One region of the Alicyclobacillus fodiniaquatilis genome, then DNA from elsewhere that is predicted to be linked to it. Evidence: riboswitches for the same ligand, from Rfam matches in the RefSeq annotation. Region 1 holds a riboswitch; each other region holds the start of a gene.
What was found. A riboswitch is a leader RNA that binds a small molecule or an ion and turns the genes downstream of it on or off. The one in region 1 is predicted to bind thiamine pyrophosphate.
Positions count from the first base shown of each region.

Region 2: it holds a riboswitch for thiamine pyrophosphate, as region 1 does, so the genes downstream of both, ACFSB2_RS01170 (ECF transporter S component) here and thiD (bifunctional hydroxymethylpyrimidine kinase/phosphomethylpyrimidine kinase) in region 1, are expected to answer to the same signal.
Region 3: it holds a riboswitch for thiamine pyrophosphate, as region 1 does, so the genes downstream of both, thiC (phosphomethylpyrimidine synthase ThiC) here and thiD (bifunctional hydroxymethylpyrimidine kinase/phosphomethylpyrimidine kinase) in region 1, are expected to answer to the same signal.

Region 1 is NZ_JBHUCX010000083.1:165,173-170,739, forward strand. It holds gene ACFSB2_RS20395 (hypothetical protein) at 1-79, opposite strand, end outside; gene ACFSB2_RS20400 (hypothetical protein) at 160-684, opposite strand; gene tenA (thiaminase II) at 803-1,477, opposite strand; gene thiD (bifunctional hydroxymethylpyrimidine kinase/phosphomethylpyrimidine kinase) at 1,474-2,403, opposite strand; TPP riboswitch at 2,496-2,599, opposite strand; gene ACFSB2_RS20415 (YjgB family protein) at 3,052-4,071, shown strand; gene ACFSB2_RS20420 (methyl-accepting chemotaxis protein) at 4,225-5,043, shown strand; gene ACFSB2_RS20425 (GrpB family protein) at 5,184-5,567, opposite strand, start outside.
Region 2 is NZ_JBHUCX010000004.1:108,786-114,352, forward strand. It holds gene glpK (glycerol kinase GlpK) at 1-1,400, shown strand, start outside; gene ACFSB2_RS01155 (SPW repeat protein) at 1,592-1,951, opposite strand; gene ACFSB2_RS01160 (winged helix-turn-helix transcriptional regulator) at 2,075-2,422, shown strand; gene glpX (class II fructose-bisphosphatase) at 2,493-3,461, shown strand; TPP riboswitch at 3,539-3,641, shown strand; gene ACFSB2_RS01170 (ECF transporter S component) at 3,763-4,335, shown strand; gene ACFSB2_RS01175 (ATP-binding cassette domain-containing protein) at 4,332-5,567, shown strand, end outside.
Region 3 is NZ_JBHUCX010000102.1:112,915-118,481, reverse strand. It holds gene ACFSB2_RS26785 (hypothetical protein) at 1-404, shown strand, start outside; gene ACFSB2_RS26780 (VC0807 family protein) at 418-1,209, shown strand; gene ACFSB2_RS26775 (hypothetical protein) at 1,486-1,791, shown strand; TPP riboswitch at 2,212-2,318, shown strand; gene thiC (phosphomethylpyrimidine synthase ThiC) at 2,412-4,166, shown strand; gene ACFSB2_RS26765 (ParA family protein) at 5,207-5,567, shown strand, end outside.

The DNA of each region.
Region 1 (5,567 bases):
TGACTTGGCCGACAAATACACCAGCATTTTGCTGCGGTGTGTTCACATTCATCACACCAAATGAGATCATGTTCGGCATCTTTCCACCTCCACAGTGAACACATCGGTTTCTCATCAAAGTATGGCTACAGCCTCAACATCATGCTGACAAAATCACAACTACCCACCGTTTACCCGCATCGGGCTGCTTGGCGCGATGAATACCGCCGACTTATTGTCTCTATCGTCAATTGGCATATCAATTGCATCGGGATCGTACGCGATGTTCACATTGCCCGCCTCCAGGTTTTGATTCCCATACACCAACCCCAAACCAATATTGTTTTTCTCATGCGAATCAAGTCCAGTGATATCCGCATCGCCAACAAAAATCCCCGAATTTTGTGTCACCGTTTGGACGTTGATGGAATCCACTTTTGCGTTCATCACACTTTCGGCGCTGTGATCGTGGTGAGGCGCATAAACATGAACATCTCTGTCGTCAATCGGCGTGTCAATCCAATCTGGGTCATAGACGATGCCGAGGTTTTGATACATCTTATTCTGTGAACCAACGCCACCAAACCCAGTGTTGGATTTCGAATGATTGCTCACGCCGAAAATAACGTTCGTATTGCCGAAATACACTCCTGAATTCCCCGATATCACATTCACCTGTAATTGCACTCTGTAATTGGCTTTCATCCACTCGTGCTCCTCACAAATGATACACACACCAGTGTTCTTCACCTTATGCCTATGTATAGGCAAAGTGTGGTTAGACCTCTTTTGGTTGAAGCCATTCGCATGAACGCTGTGACCTTCACTGCGTTTCGCATTCTTCAAAACGCCAGGTTTCCAAGTCATACGCCATGGTCCAAAACTCCAATTCGTACTGTGACGAAAGCAAAAAATGCCGTGTCATTTTTTGCTGTTCTTCAATGGAAGCCGCTGCCGCCAAGTTGTCCGCACGCTCAAGTTGTTCTCGCACAAGCTCGCCGTACCACGCACTGCCATACGTTGCAACCCAGCGCTGATAAACCGGATGTTCTGGCCGGGCGTCGCGATAGTGAAGTCCAATCTCCCAATACAGCCAGTAACAAGGCAAAATGGCCGCAACCACTTCCGCGACCGTGCCCAATGACGCCACCGTGATCAAATGAGACATATAGCGATACGCCGTCGGCGCTGGCAGCGCCTGTGCATCCGGTGGAGCGATGTCCAGCATGGAGAAAAACGTTTGATGCAACGCCCGCTCCGCATCATCCGTGTTCGCCGCATGCGCACGCAAGCGCGCACCCAACTGCGCGTCCGCCTTGGCGGCCCCCATTCGTTGAACCTGCGCGAATGTGCGCAAGTACAGCGCATCGTTGCGAATGTAGTGCGCAAACGCTTCGATGGGTAACGTCCCATCTGCGATTTCCCGTACAAATGGATGCGACAGACTGGCCTCCCACAGATGATTTGCAGCATTCCGACTATATTCAGACCATTTCATATGCGTATTCCCTCCAAATGGAATCGTCCGTCATTGTGCCAGCGGTATGTCCCACCAGCCTCAATTCCTGTACTAAACCGTGGCGCTACTGAATGATCCAGCGGGCCATGACCTGTTCCCACATCCCACGCAGCAGCGCTGACCATCGCTTCCCAAACAAACGTCTTGGCTGTGGCGATGGCATCCAGTACCCTCATTCCCCGCGCCAGACAGGCGGCAATTGCAGCAGACAGTGTGCAGCCTGTGCCATGCGTCTTGCGGCTAAACACCCGCGGCGCGTAGAATGTGGTCAAGGCGCTTCCGTCAAACACGAGATCAAACACCTGCGCCCCGTTTGCGTCATCCGGAAGCGTCCGCGAGATTCCCCAAGTTGCATGCCCGCCCTTGAGCACAATACACTGCGGTCCCATCTTCGCGAGGTCAGAGACAGCTTGCTGACAATCTGACCAGGAATGAATCGGATAACCACACAAAACTTCCGCTTCGAGCAGATTGGGCGTCAGCACAGTGGCCAGTGGCAACAAGCGCGTTTTCAGCATATGTACAGCGTGATCCTCCAAGAGCGACGCGCCGCCTTTGGCGACCATCACCGGATCGAGAACGAGATTTGTCATCTCCGCGCGCGCAATGATGTCGGCAACCTCAGTTGTCATGGCGGCACTGCCTAACATGCCGATTTTGGCGGCGTCAAAGCCGATGTCTCCATTCACCGACTCCACCTGCTGACGCAGGAATTCCGGCGCGACTTCGTATATGCCTTGCACACCTTGCGTATTTTGTGCGGTGAGCGCGGTCAATGCTGACGCGCCATACACTTCAAAGGCGGCAAACGTCTTCAGATCCGCTTGGATCCCCGCCCCACCCCCGCTGTCCGATCCAGCGATGGTCAATGCTCTGATTACGTGCCCGGTATCGCTTATTTGCACCAGATTCGCTCCTTTACGTCCGTTCTCGCAAGCGCCGTGAACAAAAAAAACCACTCCCCGCGGAGTGGTTTGGTCAGCCAGTGCAAAAAAGACATAGCAAACGTCCACTTCCCTCCGCTGGTATCATCCAGATCAGGTTCCAAGAGTTCAAGGATAGGTCCTTGTCTCAGCCAAAATGGCACCCCTAGTGGTTCATATGAAGTTAAGCGCATCGCAGTTGGCGCACGCAAAAATTATCACTCTATTTTTAGGGTAGCGCAAGCATAAAACAAGGTCAACACGATCCGCCCGTCATCCGAGGGCTGATGCACCATCCGGCATTCGCGCTGTAACCATTTCAGACATTGCTTCGTCTAATTCATAGAACGCTATACGTGAGGTATCCTCTGCATCGACAGAAACAGGGGCACACGAATCAAGTGGGATCATCGCAGATGGTGTGTGCAAACATGTCAATTTGATTTCGAGCAAGAACTGGACACATGTACTTCAGCAAATAGGCTCACTCTAACGATAGACCGCCATGCGTGATGCATCCCGTACCAGTAGAACCATGAAAATGCCAGTCAATTGGAGCATTGCGGATGGCGCAACATCAAGGTATCGACTTGATTTACAGGGTAGACAGGAACAATGGAGGCGTGACCAATGAGAAAAACAACCTTGACAGCAACAGCTCTGATTCTCGGGTGCACAATTTTAACCGGATGTGGCATGGGTGCAAATTCGGCAACCCCAACGCTGGCTGCAAAGACGAATCCATCTACAAGTGTGTCAAAAAATCACGATGACAACACCAAAACAACTGGCCAATCCACCACTGGCGCCACACAGACAAGTTCGTCTACCCCAGCCAACTCGTCTGCGCCAGAGGGCACAGAGACAAATGATACGACGCAGTTGATTTCCCAATCGATGCAATTGGCCACCGCTGGGAAAGTCATGGATATTCCGTACGTCAACGGCACTGCTACAATCGACGAAGTCTCACAGGCCTGGGGACAACCCAGCAGCCAAAATGAGGCTGGCGCTGGGATGTACGCCACATTCCCAAGCCACGACGCAGCCTTCGGCTTCAACAAAGGATCGCAAATCTTTGATATTCGCTCATCCAGCCCAAAACTGCAGCAAATCACGCTGTCGCAGGTAAAACAAGTGCTGGGTGAACCTGGTGAAACGCGCTCGACGGCTACACAAACGATTTTGATGTATCCTGCCGGACCCAAGTTCCAATTGTTGTGGATCTTCCCTAAGCCAAGCGCGACGACGGCGGATCCAAAACTGGACCACATCTCTGTGTTTTATCCAGAAGCCACGGTCAACAGCATGGCCCAAACACAGGTCGCGCCGTCTGTTGTCGTCGACCAAGAAATACAAAGCGGATTATTCACGTTTGGCATTCAGAATCCGCCAAAAGGATACCGTTTGGTAGAATTCGAATGGATTGGCTCAAACGGCCAATCCGTCGTCAACACCTATGAACAGGCAGTGCGCAGCGGTCAAACAGGCAAACCCATTCCAGGATTCGAAGTGAGCGGGGACGGCCAAACACTCTCGTTTTTGTATCCATCGGCGATGAAAGGGCAATCTGGCATCGTGAAATTGATTTACCAGAATACCGATGGCGCCGCCATGATTGGTCAAAGCAACACCATTACGTTGAAATAAATTGTTTCAGCAATGGCAACTGCCCGACTGCAATACGCACGTTGCGGGCAGTTGTCAAAAAAAGTCGAAAAATGGCGTTCCCCGACTAGGAGTTCTCGTATTTTTCACGAAATACATAGGAGAGTTAAAGCACACGAAGCGGAGTGAACGCCCTTGACAACAAGTGAATTACTAAAATTCGCGCCGATTATCCAGATGCTATTGGGGACATATTCTCCGAAAAGCACGCTTGCCATCAGTGATACAGAGAAATATATCTATTGCACCGACAACCTTGGCCTTGGCATCACCACAGGTGATAGACTTGCCGAGGGCTCCATCACTTACCGCACCCTTCAGGAAAAACAACCCATCAAATTGACCGTCGAAGCGGAAGAATCCGTATTTCACAGGGAGTACACCTGCGCGTGCATCCCCGTCTGGAACGGGGAAGAAGTCTCTGGTGTCATCAGTTGGGGCGTGAGTACACATCAAGCCCGCATTGAGAATTTGGCGGCAGAATTGCACACACTATCGAATCAGGTTGCTACATCCACCAGCGAATACGCCCGTCATGCGACAAATCTCTCGACGATTCAAGGTCAGTTGTTTGCGCAGATTCAGGCATTGGTCGAACAAACGCGCACCATCCAACAAGTGAATGAACTGATTACAGATCTGGCGACGAGAACGAAAATCATTGGACTCAATGCATCCATTGAAGCTTCGCGCGTCGGCGAAGAAGGTCGCGGGTTTGCTGTGGTGGCAAAGGAAATTCGCAAGTTGGCGGAGCAGTCGCAAAAAGCGACAGTGGACATCACGAACAACATGACGCAAATTACGCGTAGCATTGAGGAAGCCTTTTCCTTTTGCAGTCAAATTGCGGCCACCTCAGAACAACAGGCGGCGGATGCGGAGCATCTTTCTGCAACACTGCATGACGTTCATCAACTGACACAGACGCTGCGAGACATCGCGTGCGAGAATCAATAGATGTTCGCGGCGGACATGTGTTACCGGAAAAAACGGCGGGTATATTCATTGTAAAACAAGGATAAACTGGCCAATTAACCTTGCCCTAGCGCAGGGTACGCGCTGCGTCCGCCTACCCTGCCCTGCTTTTTCCTTTCCGACTATAGCTCTGTATTCGCGTAGATGTCCTGCAACAATTTGGCGATAAATGGCCTTTTGGCGTTGATATAGCTATCTTCGCGTAGGCACCCATCCGCTAAAACGCGTTGCTTTAGCGCCGCATACTCCGCCGCAATTCGCGGTTCGCTTAACAGATATTCGCGAATCTGGATGTTCGCATGCGCAATCTTCCCATATGCTTCGACAAGATAGACATTGACCGCCTGCCCTTGGCTGCGGCGCAAGTCCAATCGGTCGCGCACATACACCGTGCCACACACTTCGTATCCCAAACGCGTCAATTGTTTTCGCTCACGGCGTTTGAGCCGAGGTGAACTGACACCAACTTGCACATCGATGATGGGTCTGGCGAGGAGACCTGGAAC
Region 2 (5,567 bases), on a different contig from region 1:
AGCAAGAGTTCAGACAATATTTTCCGCACAATGGTTGGGTTGAGCACGATGCGATGGAAATCTGGTCCTCTGTGCAAACGGTCATCGCTGAGGTTTTGCAGCAACATGCGGTGTCTGCCAGCGACATGGTGGCCATCGGCATTACAAACCAGCGTGAGACAACTGTGATATGGGATAAACACACAGGCATCCCGATTTATCATGCGGTTGTATGGCAATCGCGGCAAAGTGCGCCTATTTGTCAGCAGTTGCAAGATGCAGGTCTGCAAAAGCTTTTTAAGGACAAAACCGGGTTGCTGATTGATCCATATTTTTCTGGAACGAAAATCAAATGGTTATTGGATCACGTCGAGGGCGCGCGCGAAAAAGCCGTCAATGGTGACTTGATGTTTGGCACGATAGACAGTTGGCTTGTCTTTAAACTTTCTGGCGGCAAAGTACATATCACAGACTATACGAACGCATCGCGCACACTGTTGTACAACATCCATGAATTGCAGTGGGATGAGGACTTGTGCGAGATTTTGGCAGTGCCGACCGCAATGCTGCCGGATGTCAAATCCTCTTCTGAAGTATATGCGATGACGGATCCTGCTGCGTTTTTTGGCGAGCGAGTGCCCATAGCCGGAATTGCGGGAGATCAACAGGCTGCGCTGTTTGGTCAAGCGTGCTTTGAAACGGGGATGGCCAAAAATACGTATGGCACGGGCTGCTTTATGTTGATGAACACGGGTGAGACAGCGGTCGAGTCGGCGCATGGTCTGTTGACCACGATTGCCTGGGGAATTGATGGAAAAGTGGAATATGCGCTTGAAGGCAGTATTTTTGTAGCGGGATCGGCCATTCAGTGGTTGCGCGATGGGTTAGGTGTCATTGAGCATGCGGCAGATAGTCAATGGTTGTCCAGTTCAGTCACTTCGGCGGATGGCGTTTATGTCGTTCCGGCTTTTGTTGGATTGGGGACGCCACATTGGGATAGCGAAGCGCGCGGTGCGGTGTTCGGTCTGACAAGAGGCACGTCAAAAGCGCATTTTGTGCGAGCGACGCTGGAATCACTGGCTTATCAAACCCGCGATGTCGTTGCGGCAATGGAAGCGGATTCTGGCATTTCGCTCAAGAAATTGCGTGTGGATGGCGGCGCAACGGCAAATGATTTTTTGCTGCAATTTCAAGCAGATATTTTGAATGTGCCAGTTGAACGACCCCATGTGCTGGAAACAACAGCCTTAGGCGCAGCGTATCTCGCAGGATTGGCCGTCGGATTTTGGGACACGCGTGCAACATTGACCCAACGTTGGCGGCGGGACAGGGCGTTTTCTGTCCAAATGGCAGAGGAAGAGCGAGCGGGCCTGTATCGTGGTTGGCAAACGGCAGTCGCCGCTACACGCGCGTTCAAATAAGGTTGTCTCTGTGCTTCATCTATCCAATTCAACTGCAGTGCGGGCTAATACACGTGGAACGGCTCATCATGATTAGGGATGACGTTGTGCGGAGGCGTAAAAAAGAGTGACCGACAGGCGCAAGAGCGGTCACTCTTTTGTGATGCTTAAAAGGAATGTTTGGTACGACGATTTAAATAAGTGCGTTTTGTTTATTGTTGGTGAGAGGCCGTTTGGGCATGATCATTTGATTTGTCGCTCATGTTCCAAATGGCAAGAATGATGGTGATTGCGCCCAAGATGATGCTCACCCAATCATCTGCCGTGCCAAGCGACATTGTGAGCGGTTGGATGATAAACCAAATGCCCAGAATAAGATTGACCCATGATTGCCAGACACCAACGCCGCCAGCGTTTTTTAGCAGCGCGGCCCAGACGGAGACGATGAGCAACACTGCGCCGAGGATGACACTGGTCCAGATGGCACCCACGTGACTTGAGAAACCAAGAGCCCATGGCGAAATGATGAACCAGATGCCAAAGATAGCCATCAGCACGTTTCTTGATTTCATGACTCAACACCTCAATTCTTATTTGTGTTTACTTTTTGTAAACTACAATCGTATTGTATATCCTTTACTTAAAAGATGTCAATGACTATGGTACAATTCATCATAAAAGAGGGTGAAATCATGATGAAAATAAACGCTGAAAATATTGCGCCGACATGCGAGAAATTTGAGTGGGCTTTTGAATTTTTGGGAAAGCCATGGACAGGATTGATCATCCGGGCACTTTTGCATGGGCCAAAACGGGCGAAGGAAATTGCAGAGAGCATACCCAACATCAGTGGTCGTGTGCTCAATCAACGCTTGAAGGAATTGGAGGATATCGAAGTGGTAAAACGCACAGTCTATACTGAGCGACCTGTGCGCATAGAGTACGAGTTGACAGAAATGGGCAAAAGCTTGGAACCAGCAATGGAAGAAGTGCAAAAATGGGCGGATATGTGGTGGGAAACCATGCAAAAGCAAGATAAATGAGCAGCTTCATTTTGAAATGCCGAACCGTTTTTGTGCGTGGTTCAACACAATCGGGTAAGGGTGTGTCTCTTTGGAACGAGAACTGGCAATGGAAATTGTTCGTGTCACCGAATTAGCTGCGCTCAACAGCGCGCGTTGGATGGGACGCGGCAAGAAGAACGAAGCAGATAATGCAGCCACAGAAGCCATGCGCAAAATGTTTGACACCGTGGCGATGGATGGAACAGTCGTGATAGGTGAAGGTGAGATGGACGAGGCGCCGATGCTCTATATTGGAGAACGACTTGGGACGGGTGCTGCGCCGGAAGTGGACATCGCTGTCGATCCGCTTGAGGGGACGAACATCGTGGCGAGCGGCCAGGCGAATGCGATGGCGGTTGTCGCCATTGCGCCGAAAGGATGTCTTTTGCATGCGCCTGACATGTATATGGACAAGCTGGCAGTGGGTCCGCGGGCGCGTGGCAAAGTACATATGGACCAGTCGGTGACAGAGAATTTACAAGCAGTCGCAAAAGCCAACGAAAAGGACATCTCGGATGTCGTGGCGGTCGTGTTAGACAGGCCGCGCCATGCGGCGTTGATCGAGGAAATTCGTCAGGCGGGCGCTCGGATCAAACTGATTGCCAATGGCGATGTGGCCGCGGCCATCAACACGGCTTTTCCGGAGCGCGGGGTGGACATCCTCTTTGGCTCCGGCGGCGCGCCGGAAGGTGTGCTCGCTGCATGTGCGCTCAAATGTCTCGGCGGCGATATCATGGGACGTTTGTTGCCGGAGACCGATGAAGAGCGGCAACGCTGTTTGGAAATGGGCATCAAGGATATCAATCAGGTGCTGATGATGGAAGATTTGGTTCGTGGCGAGGACGCCATCTTTTCGGCAACTGGCGTTACGGATGGTGACATGCTGCATGGGGTTCGTTTTTTATCGAAGACAAAGGCGCGGACACAGACCATCGTGATGCGCGCGAAGACCGGTACGGTTCGCTTTGTGGATGCGCTTCACAATTTAGATAAAAAGGTTGGCTGGGACAGGCTGTAAGTCATTTTTGCTGGACAAGCGATTGCGGGATATGGATTGACATGCTAAACTTGCGATTGACAATTTGATAACGTGAAGAGGGGCGCTAGGGGTGCCATGATGGCTGAGAAGCAGCTTGCTGCTAACCCTTTCGGACTCGACCTGGATAATACCAGCGGGAGGAAGTGCCCATCGCCATTGCAACAGCACCTCTTTTCACATGTCTACATGTGTTCTCTGGTGCTGTTTTTGTGATGTCGTGGCCTGAAACCGCGTCCGCGTCGGACGCTCAACTCCTCACGAACAAGGGAGGATGAATGACTTGGCACGTTGGAAATTGCGAGATGTGATTGTGATGGTTGTCTTGGCGATTGTATGTGGGGGCATCTATTATCTCTCCGATTTTTTGTATGATGTCATTTCGGGCGCTTGGGTGCCGCTGCAAGGACTGATCAACGGGTTGTGGATGATCGCTTCAGTTCTGGTCGCTTACGTCATCCGTCGCCCAGGTGCGGCGCTGCTGGCAGAAATGGTGGGCGCATCAGTTGAGCTGTTGCTCGGCAGTCAATGGGGATTTTCCAACTTGACATCCGGATTGGTTCAAGGCGTTGGCGCTGAACTGGCCTTCTTTATCTTTTTCTACCGCCGCTACAACTTGCCGGTATGTCTTCTGTCGGGATTTTTGGCTTCGCTTGGCTGCGCATTCCAATGGTTTTGGCAGTCCGGCGGCGACAAGCTCTCTGCAACTGTGATTGTCGGCTACTTTGTCGCGACGTTGCTGAGTGGCGTCGTGTTGGCTGGTTGGTTGCCGAAACTGGTGGGTGACGCGCTCAATCGGGCTGGTGTCGTCCGCAATTTCGCAATCGGTCAGCAAACAAGGACGTTGAATCGATGAATCGCCATATCTATGCGGAAGTTGCCAAGCGTTTGGCCATTTCCGCAGATCATCTTCGTATCACCTATGAGGGCGCTTCATCACCTGCCATTGAGGATTGCAGTTTGACAGTGTATGAAGGAGAAGCCGTCCTGATCATCGGTCCCAGCGGCAGCGGCAAAAGTACGCTGGCCATGGCCTTGGCGGGCGTCATTCCCCGTTCGATTGAAGCGACAGTCGAAGGAGAGTGCGCCTTGGCAGAACATCTGCAAGCGCCTGGCAAGATTGGGTACGTGTTTCAGGATCCAGAAGCCCAATTCTGCATGCGGCGCGTGGATGACGAAATTGCCTTCGGGCTGGAAAACATATGTGTACCAAGAGCGGCGATGCCAGATGGTATTCACGCTGCGCTGGCTGAAGTAGGCCTAACGGTCTCCACTTCGGCTGCGCATACACATTTTTCCGGGGGAATGAAACAGAAGTTGGCCATCGCTTCGGCCTTGGCGCTGACGTGTGAACTGCTGATATTGGATGAGCCAACCGCGAATCTAGATCCACTGTCGACGCGGCAGGTGTTCGAACAAGTCGCCCGTCTGCGCGAACAGGGGAAGACCCTGGTCATCATTGAGCATAAATATGAGCCGCTGTTGCCATATGTGGACAAAGTTGTCGTCGTCGATGCGACGGGTCATATCGAACAGGTGTGCACCTCCGCCGCTTGGCAGCAGCAACATCATCAGGTTCAATCCACCCATCAACTTTCTGCAAGCGCCAACGCAACCTGTATTGATGAGTCCCCCGTGCTCACGGTCGATCACGCTCGATTAACTTACGCCAATCAGCAAGTTTGGCGCGATATCACGTTTTCACTGCACCAAGGGGAGTGGGTCGCCATCCTCGGACCCAACGGTGCTGGCAAGTCCAGTTTGCTCGAAGTGATGGCTGGCCTGCAGCCGCCGACAGACGGTGCTGTGGCGTTGCACGGCAAGCCGATTTCCCGTGTGAAATCGAAACTGCGCTACCAGCAAATTGCCTACGGCTTTCAAAATCCGGAGTATCAGTTTTTGTATGAACGCGTTGGCGACGAGATGGCGGGGCGGGTCATCGCAGACTCCATCCCTGTTGACGTGCTCAAACAACTGGCCGCGTTTGGCCTTGAAGATCACGCTTTGCAATCTCCATACGCTCTGAGTCAGGGACAGAAACGTCGGTTGTCGGTTGCTGTCATGTTACAACAGGCGCATGATGTGTAT
Region 3 (5,567 bases), on a different contig from region 1:
TCCCACTCATTCTCGGCGCTTATGCACTGTATGAAGCTGCCGGAGATTCGATGGTTCAAATTGCAGGGTGGATTTCACTCTTGCTCACTTTGGCGATGAGTTTCATTGTTGGCCTTATTCGCGGTCGAATGACTCGTATCTATCAAGAAAATGGTCGGTGGATGATCGCCGGATCATGGCAGAGCTTGTTGTTGTGGCTCGTCTCCATCCCGATTCGGTATGGCCTACGCTTCTTACTCGTGCCACTTTTGGGTGAAGGCGCAGCCTTTCACGGACAGACCGCCCCGCTCCCATACCTCTTTTCCATCGCTGGCCTATTGCTCGGTCGAGCACTGATTCTTGCACTGAGACATCCAGAAGCCGTCCGCCAAGCGCGCCGAGCGTGCAGAAAGACGCCGTTATAGTGACTGAGGTTATATGTACCGGACGGCACGGCCGGTTACGAGAAGGAAGACGATAGAGCGATCCTATCCGTTGTATGGTGCTACAATCGTGAAATTTTTTCTCTTGGAGTTGCAACGCACGTGTGTTTTCCGCCTTGTTTCCACGAACTGTTTGTTAACTGGGAGGGTGTTTAATGTGAATCAGAATATATCTGCAACGAAGTGGGCGCGTGGAATTGTCTGGACTCTATTTCTTAATGGTGTTGTTCCGCTAATTCTATACACGATTTTGAAACACCAGATGTCGAATATACAAGCACTTGCCATAGCCACTGCCATACCCGTACTTGACAATGTCTGGACTATTATAAAACAGCGTCGGGTAGACATTTTAGCTTTATTCACGATGATCGGCTTTTTGTTGGAACTCGGTATATTGCTTATACATGGTAATGCACAATTACTGCTCTTGCGCGGAGCTTTCGTGACAGGAATGCTTGGGATTACGTTTCTTGGATCCTTGTTATTTCCTAGGCCGTTGATTTACTATTTTGCTATTCGATTTAATTCATCCGAAGAGGGACGCAATCGCTTGTCCTCCTTGTGGAGCAACTGCCATTTTCGACGTAGAATACGCATAACGACTCTCGTGTGGGGCGTTGCGTTACTCAGTGAGGCACTACTTGAGACCGTGCTCATATACTCCATTTCTACGTCAGAATTCGTGATTATCTCGCCATTTATTCAGTATGGAATTATTGGATTGGCCTTTACGTGGACCCATTGGTATAGAAGAAAGGTTAGAACGTCATCCATGGGTAGTTGAGTCTGGGTGGGTGTCTCTTTCTTTTCACATATTTAAGTGATATTGAAGTAATTAAACAGACGGCAGAGCTCTAACTAATGCAATATGGGCACACCATTGACTACACCGTTAGCTATGCATTTGATTAGCATACGAGGGAGCGGGAATGGTGGAATCGAAAGAACCAGTATCCAAAGAGATTATTAACGCGCTTGAGCAACGGTTGAATCCGATTAGTTGGCATCGCGAACTCCGAAAGTCGGACCAGTATAATTTGACCAGCAGAGTCAGGCATGTGTGCATGCCAAAGCACAAACTGTTCTGAGCATTCACTCTGTTTTCCTCGCAAAGGTTCGCTGGAAGAGACAAGACAATTACACCGAGCATTTTGTTTTTGGATCCACCGCGCAACACGGAGCTTCGCAGTCTCGTCAACTTGGCGTTCACACCGAAGGCGATTTCCGCTCGGGCACCTTGATTGAAGAAATCTCTAAAGAGTTACTTGATGTGCAGTTGACCGCCTCGAAACCGCGGGAGGCGGCACCAAGACCTAAGGTGTGCGACGGGTTGCCCGAGTCTCTTATCCCTTGCTCGTTATCGTGATTGCGGAGATGATGGGAGTTCCTGCGGAGGACCGAGAAGTTATTCAAGCAATGGTCAGACTTACCGATGGAGGGGTCTGCCGATTCGAATCCAGAGACCATTATGAACCTAATGAACCGCAAGCAAGCAGGACGGCGCGAGTTGAATGGGTATTTTCGAAACATTGTGGACATCAGCGCAAACATCCAAAACCGAATTTGATTGGTGCGTTGCTGGATGCTCAAATAGATGGAGAGAAGCTGACAATAGAAGAATTACTCTGCTTTTGTGTCCTGTTATTGGCCACAGGAAACGAAAACTATACTTAGAAAAAATGAGACATGTTTCGCAGACTGCCCCACTTGTCAAACTGATGTAATGCATCAGGAGCTAAGTAAGGTTGTTTAACCAAGTGGTCAATGATATCGTAGAAGCGACAGTATAATCTAAAACGGGAGCTCGGCAAACCGGGCTGAGAGGGCGAATGTATCGCCGACCGTCAACCTGATCTGGATAATGCCAGCGTAGGGATTTTCTTTGCACATTTATTTTCTGTGAAGACCCCCGAACAATATGCTGCGGCCTTTTAGGTTGACAAAGACCACAGCCTGTCCCCGCTCCGAATTGAAGGAGACAAACAAATGTCAAATGATAGTGAATTTTTCCCCAGTAGTAAAAAGGTATACGTAATAGGCTCTCGCTCCGATATTCGTGTGCCAATGCGTGAGATACTACTCTCACCTTCGACGGGCCGATTTGGAGAGCAAGTGAACGAACCTGTACGCGTGTACGATACGAGTGGTATATACACGGACTTGAATGCTGTCACAGACATACAACGAGGATTACCTTCAATTCGTAGACATTGGATTCTTGATCGTGCAGACGTTGAGGAATACGTGGGGAGAAATGTATTTCCAATTGATGATGGATTAAAAGGCACCGCCGAATCGAATCGAGAAGTGTTTCCTGGCTTAAAACGAAGACCGCTTCGTGCTCAAGCAGCTAAAAATGTTACACAAATGCACTATGCAAGAAAGGGTATCATTACGCCCGAAATGGAATTTATCGCAATTCGAGAAGGAATGGACTCTGAATTTGTTCGTAAAGAAGTTGCAGAAGGACGAGCAATTATTCCATCCAATATCAATCACCCTGAAAGCGAACCAATGATTATAGGTAGGAACTTCCATGTAAAAATTAATGCAAACGTCGGTAACTCTGCTGTCGCATCATCCATCGAAGACGAGGTAGATAAAATGAGATGGGCGACACTTTGGGGGGCGGATACGGTCATGGATTTATCCACTGGAAAGAACATTCACACTACACGTGAGTGGATTATTCGCAACTCCCCCGTACCTATTGGGACCGTACCTATTTATCAGGCACTTGAGAAGGTCGATGGAGAAGCAGCAGCATTAACATGGGAGATATACCGTGATACGTTAATCGAACAGGCGGAGCAAGGTGTAGATTACTTTACGATTCATGCAGGAGTTCTTCTTCGATATATTCCACTAACTGCGAAGCGTGTTACCGGCATTGTGTCACGCGGCGGGTCTATCATGGCAGCCTGGTGCTTGGCACATCATCAGGAAAGTTTCCTATATACTCACTTTGAAGAAATTTGCGAAATTATGAAGGCATACGATGTTGCTTTTTCACTAGGTGACGGTCTTCGTCCTGGCTCTATTGCAGACGCCAACGATGAAGCACAGTTTGGAGAACTTCAAACACTTGGGGAACTTACCCAAATCGCGTGGAAGTACGATGTGCAGGTAATGATTGAAGGCCCAGGTCATGTTCCTATGCACAAGATCAAAGAAAATGTAGATCGACAAATGGAAGTATGTCATGAAGCCCCGTTTTATACACTCGGCCCACTGACCACTGATATTGCTCCAGGTTATGACCATATTACGTCATCAATTGGGGCAGCGATGATCGGGTGGTTTGGCACTGCAATGTTGTGTTACGTGACACCTAAGGAACACTTAGGGCTTCCGAACAAAGATGATGTAAAAGAAGGCGTCATTACCTACAAAATTGCTGCTCATGCAGCAGACTTAGCCAAAGGACATCCCAACGCTCAGCAACGTGATGATGCACTCTCCAAAGCCCGATTTGAATTTCGTTGGCGTGACCAATTCAACCTGTCTTTAGATCCACAACGGGCAATTACATTTCACGATGAAACGCTCCCTGCAGAGCCTGCAAAAACAGCTCATTTTTGCTCTATGTGTGGTCCAAAGTTTTGCAGTATGAGGATCACACAAGATATTCGTGAATACGCACAGGAAAAGGGATTGAATTTGGAATCTGCTATCAAAGAAGGAATGCATGAGAAATCCAAGGATTTTTTAGAATCAGGAAGTCAAATCTACCAAGAATAACACAAATAACGAGGTGTGCGTCGTGCATCACCTCGTTATTTCATTCATTGACAGTAACAATCTTACTAAAATGAGAGTAGATGAGGCACAAAATTACCCTACAATGGGTATAGAGTCATCCAATGCATCCGCAACGTATTATACAATATCTGACGACTGACGTCTCGACTGTTTAACGGCGAATTTGAAGGTAGTGTCGGATACTCAATTTCAATTACATTAATTCCCTATTTTAAAGCTACATACTATGTATCTACATATAGGTAAATAACTCCCTCTTGCCGCTTACGAATCTTTCCTTTAATCGCGGAGCTGTATTGGTAACACCACGCCACTTTCCTTAATACCCGTGTGTTTCGCTAATCTAAAAATTGACCATGGAATAGGGTTCTGCTAAACGAAAAGTGGTTCTTTCACGCTTTTGGTGATGCATTCAAAATCCCTGCTATTTCGACAGAATTGATCGATGTTTAAAATTGGGTGATCTTCTGTCCATAGAGTCTAAACTTTAGCATCTGCATGAGCTTGTTTCATATTCGCCGCTGTTCCCGTGTGTGTAAGTCAGTTATGTACGGCAAATTCAGGCTAAACACTTCAAAGATCTTCGTTGCACCAAGCATCGAAAATGCTCCAATCTGGCTGGTATGCTTCGATGCTTATCCTTCAGTAACACAATTCAGTAATATTGTTCAGTAACACAATTCAGTAATATTGTTCAGTAATATTGTTCAGTAATATTGTTCAGTAATATTGTTCAGTAATATTGTTTTTAGAGTTCGCCGTATGCGCGCGTTCAGGGACAGTTTTCCGAACAGCGCCATGTATATGAGACTTCCGCCCCTGAATAGAACGTATCGTGAATTAGCGTTCCATTAGAAAATGTGATACCCGTTAATGGTAGAGATTTAGCGAGTAACGTCACTTGACGCCTTCTCTAGTTTTTGTTGTTAAGTTAAAACTGAAACGTAAACGTGTTGACTTAAACGTTTAATGAATTTACGATAGGAAACAGAGAAGAAATTACGGAAAAGAGGACATATATGGGAATCACCATTAGCTTTGGGCTCCAAAAGGGCGGTGTCGGAAAGACAACGACTACGGCTGTGACAAGCTGGTTGCTCTCTCAACACCAAAAAGTACTCGCGGTTGATTTTGACAGTCAGGGGAATCTTACACAGTTTCTAACTCGTAGGAATATTTATGATTTTACCAATAATACTGTTCTTGAAGCTGTCAAAGAGCGGAATCCGGAACCGTACATTTATCAAATTACCGATAGACTACACATATTACCTGCCGAGGATTTGTTGTCTACATTTTCCAGGTATCTGTATCGTGAATACTCGGGACAACCTGCTCACCTTTTGCGGGAAACGATTGATGAGGTAAAGAACGACTATG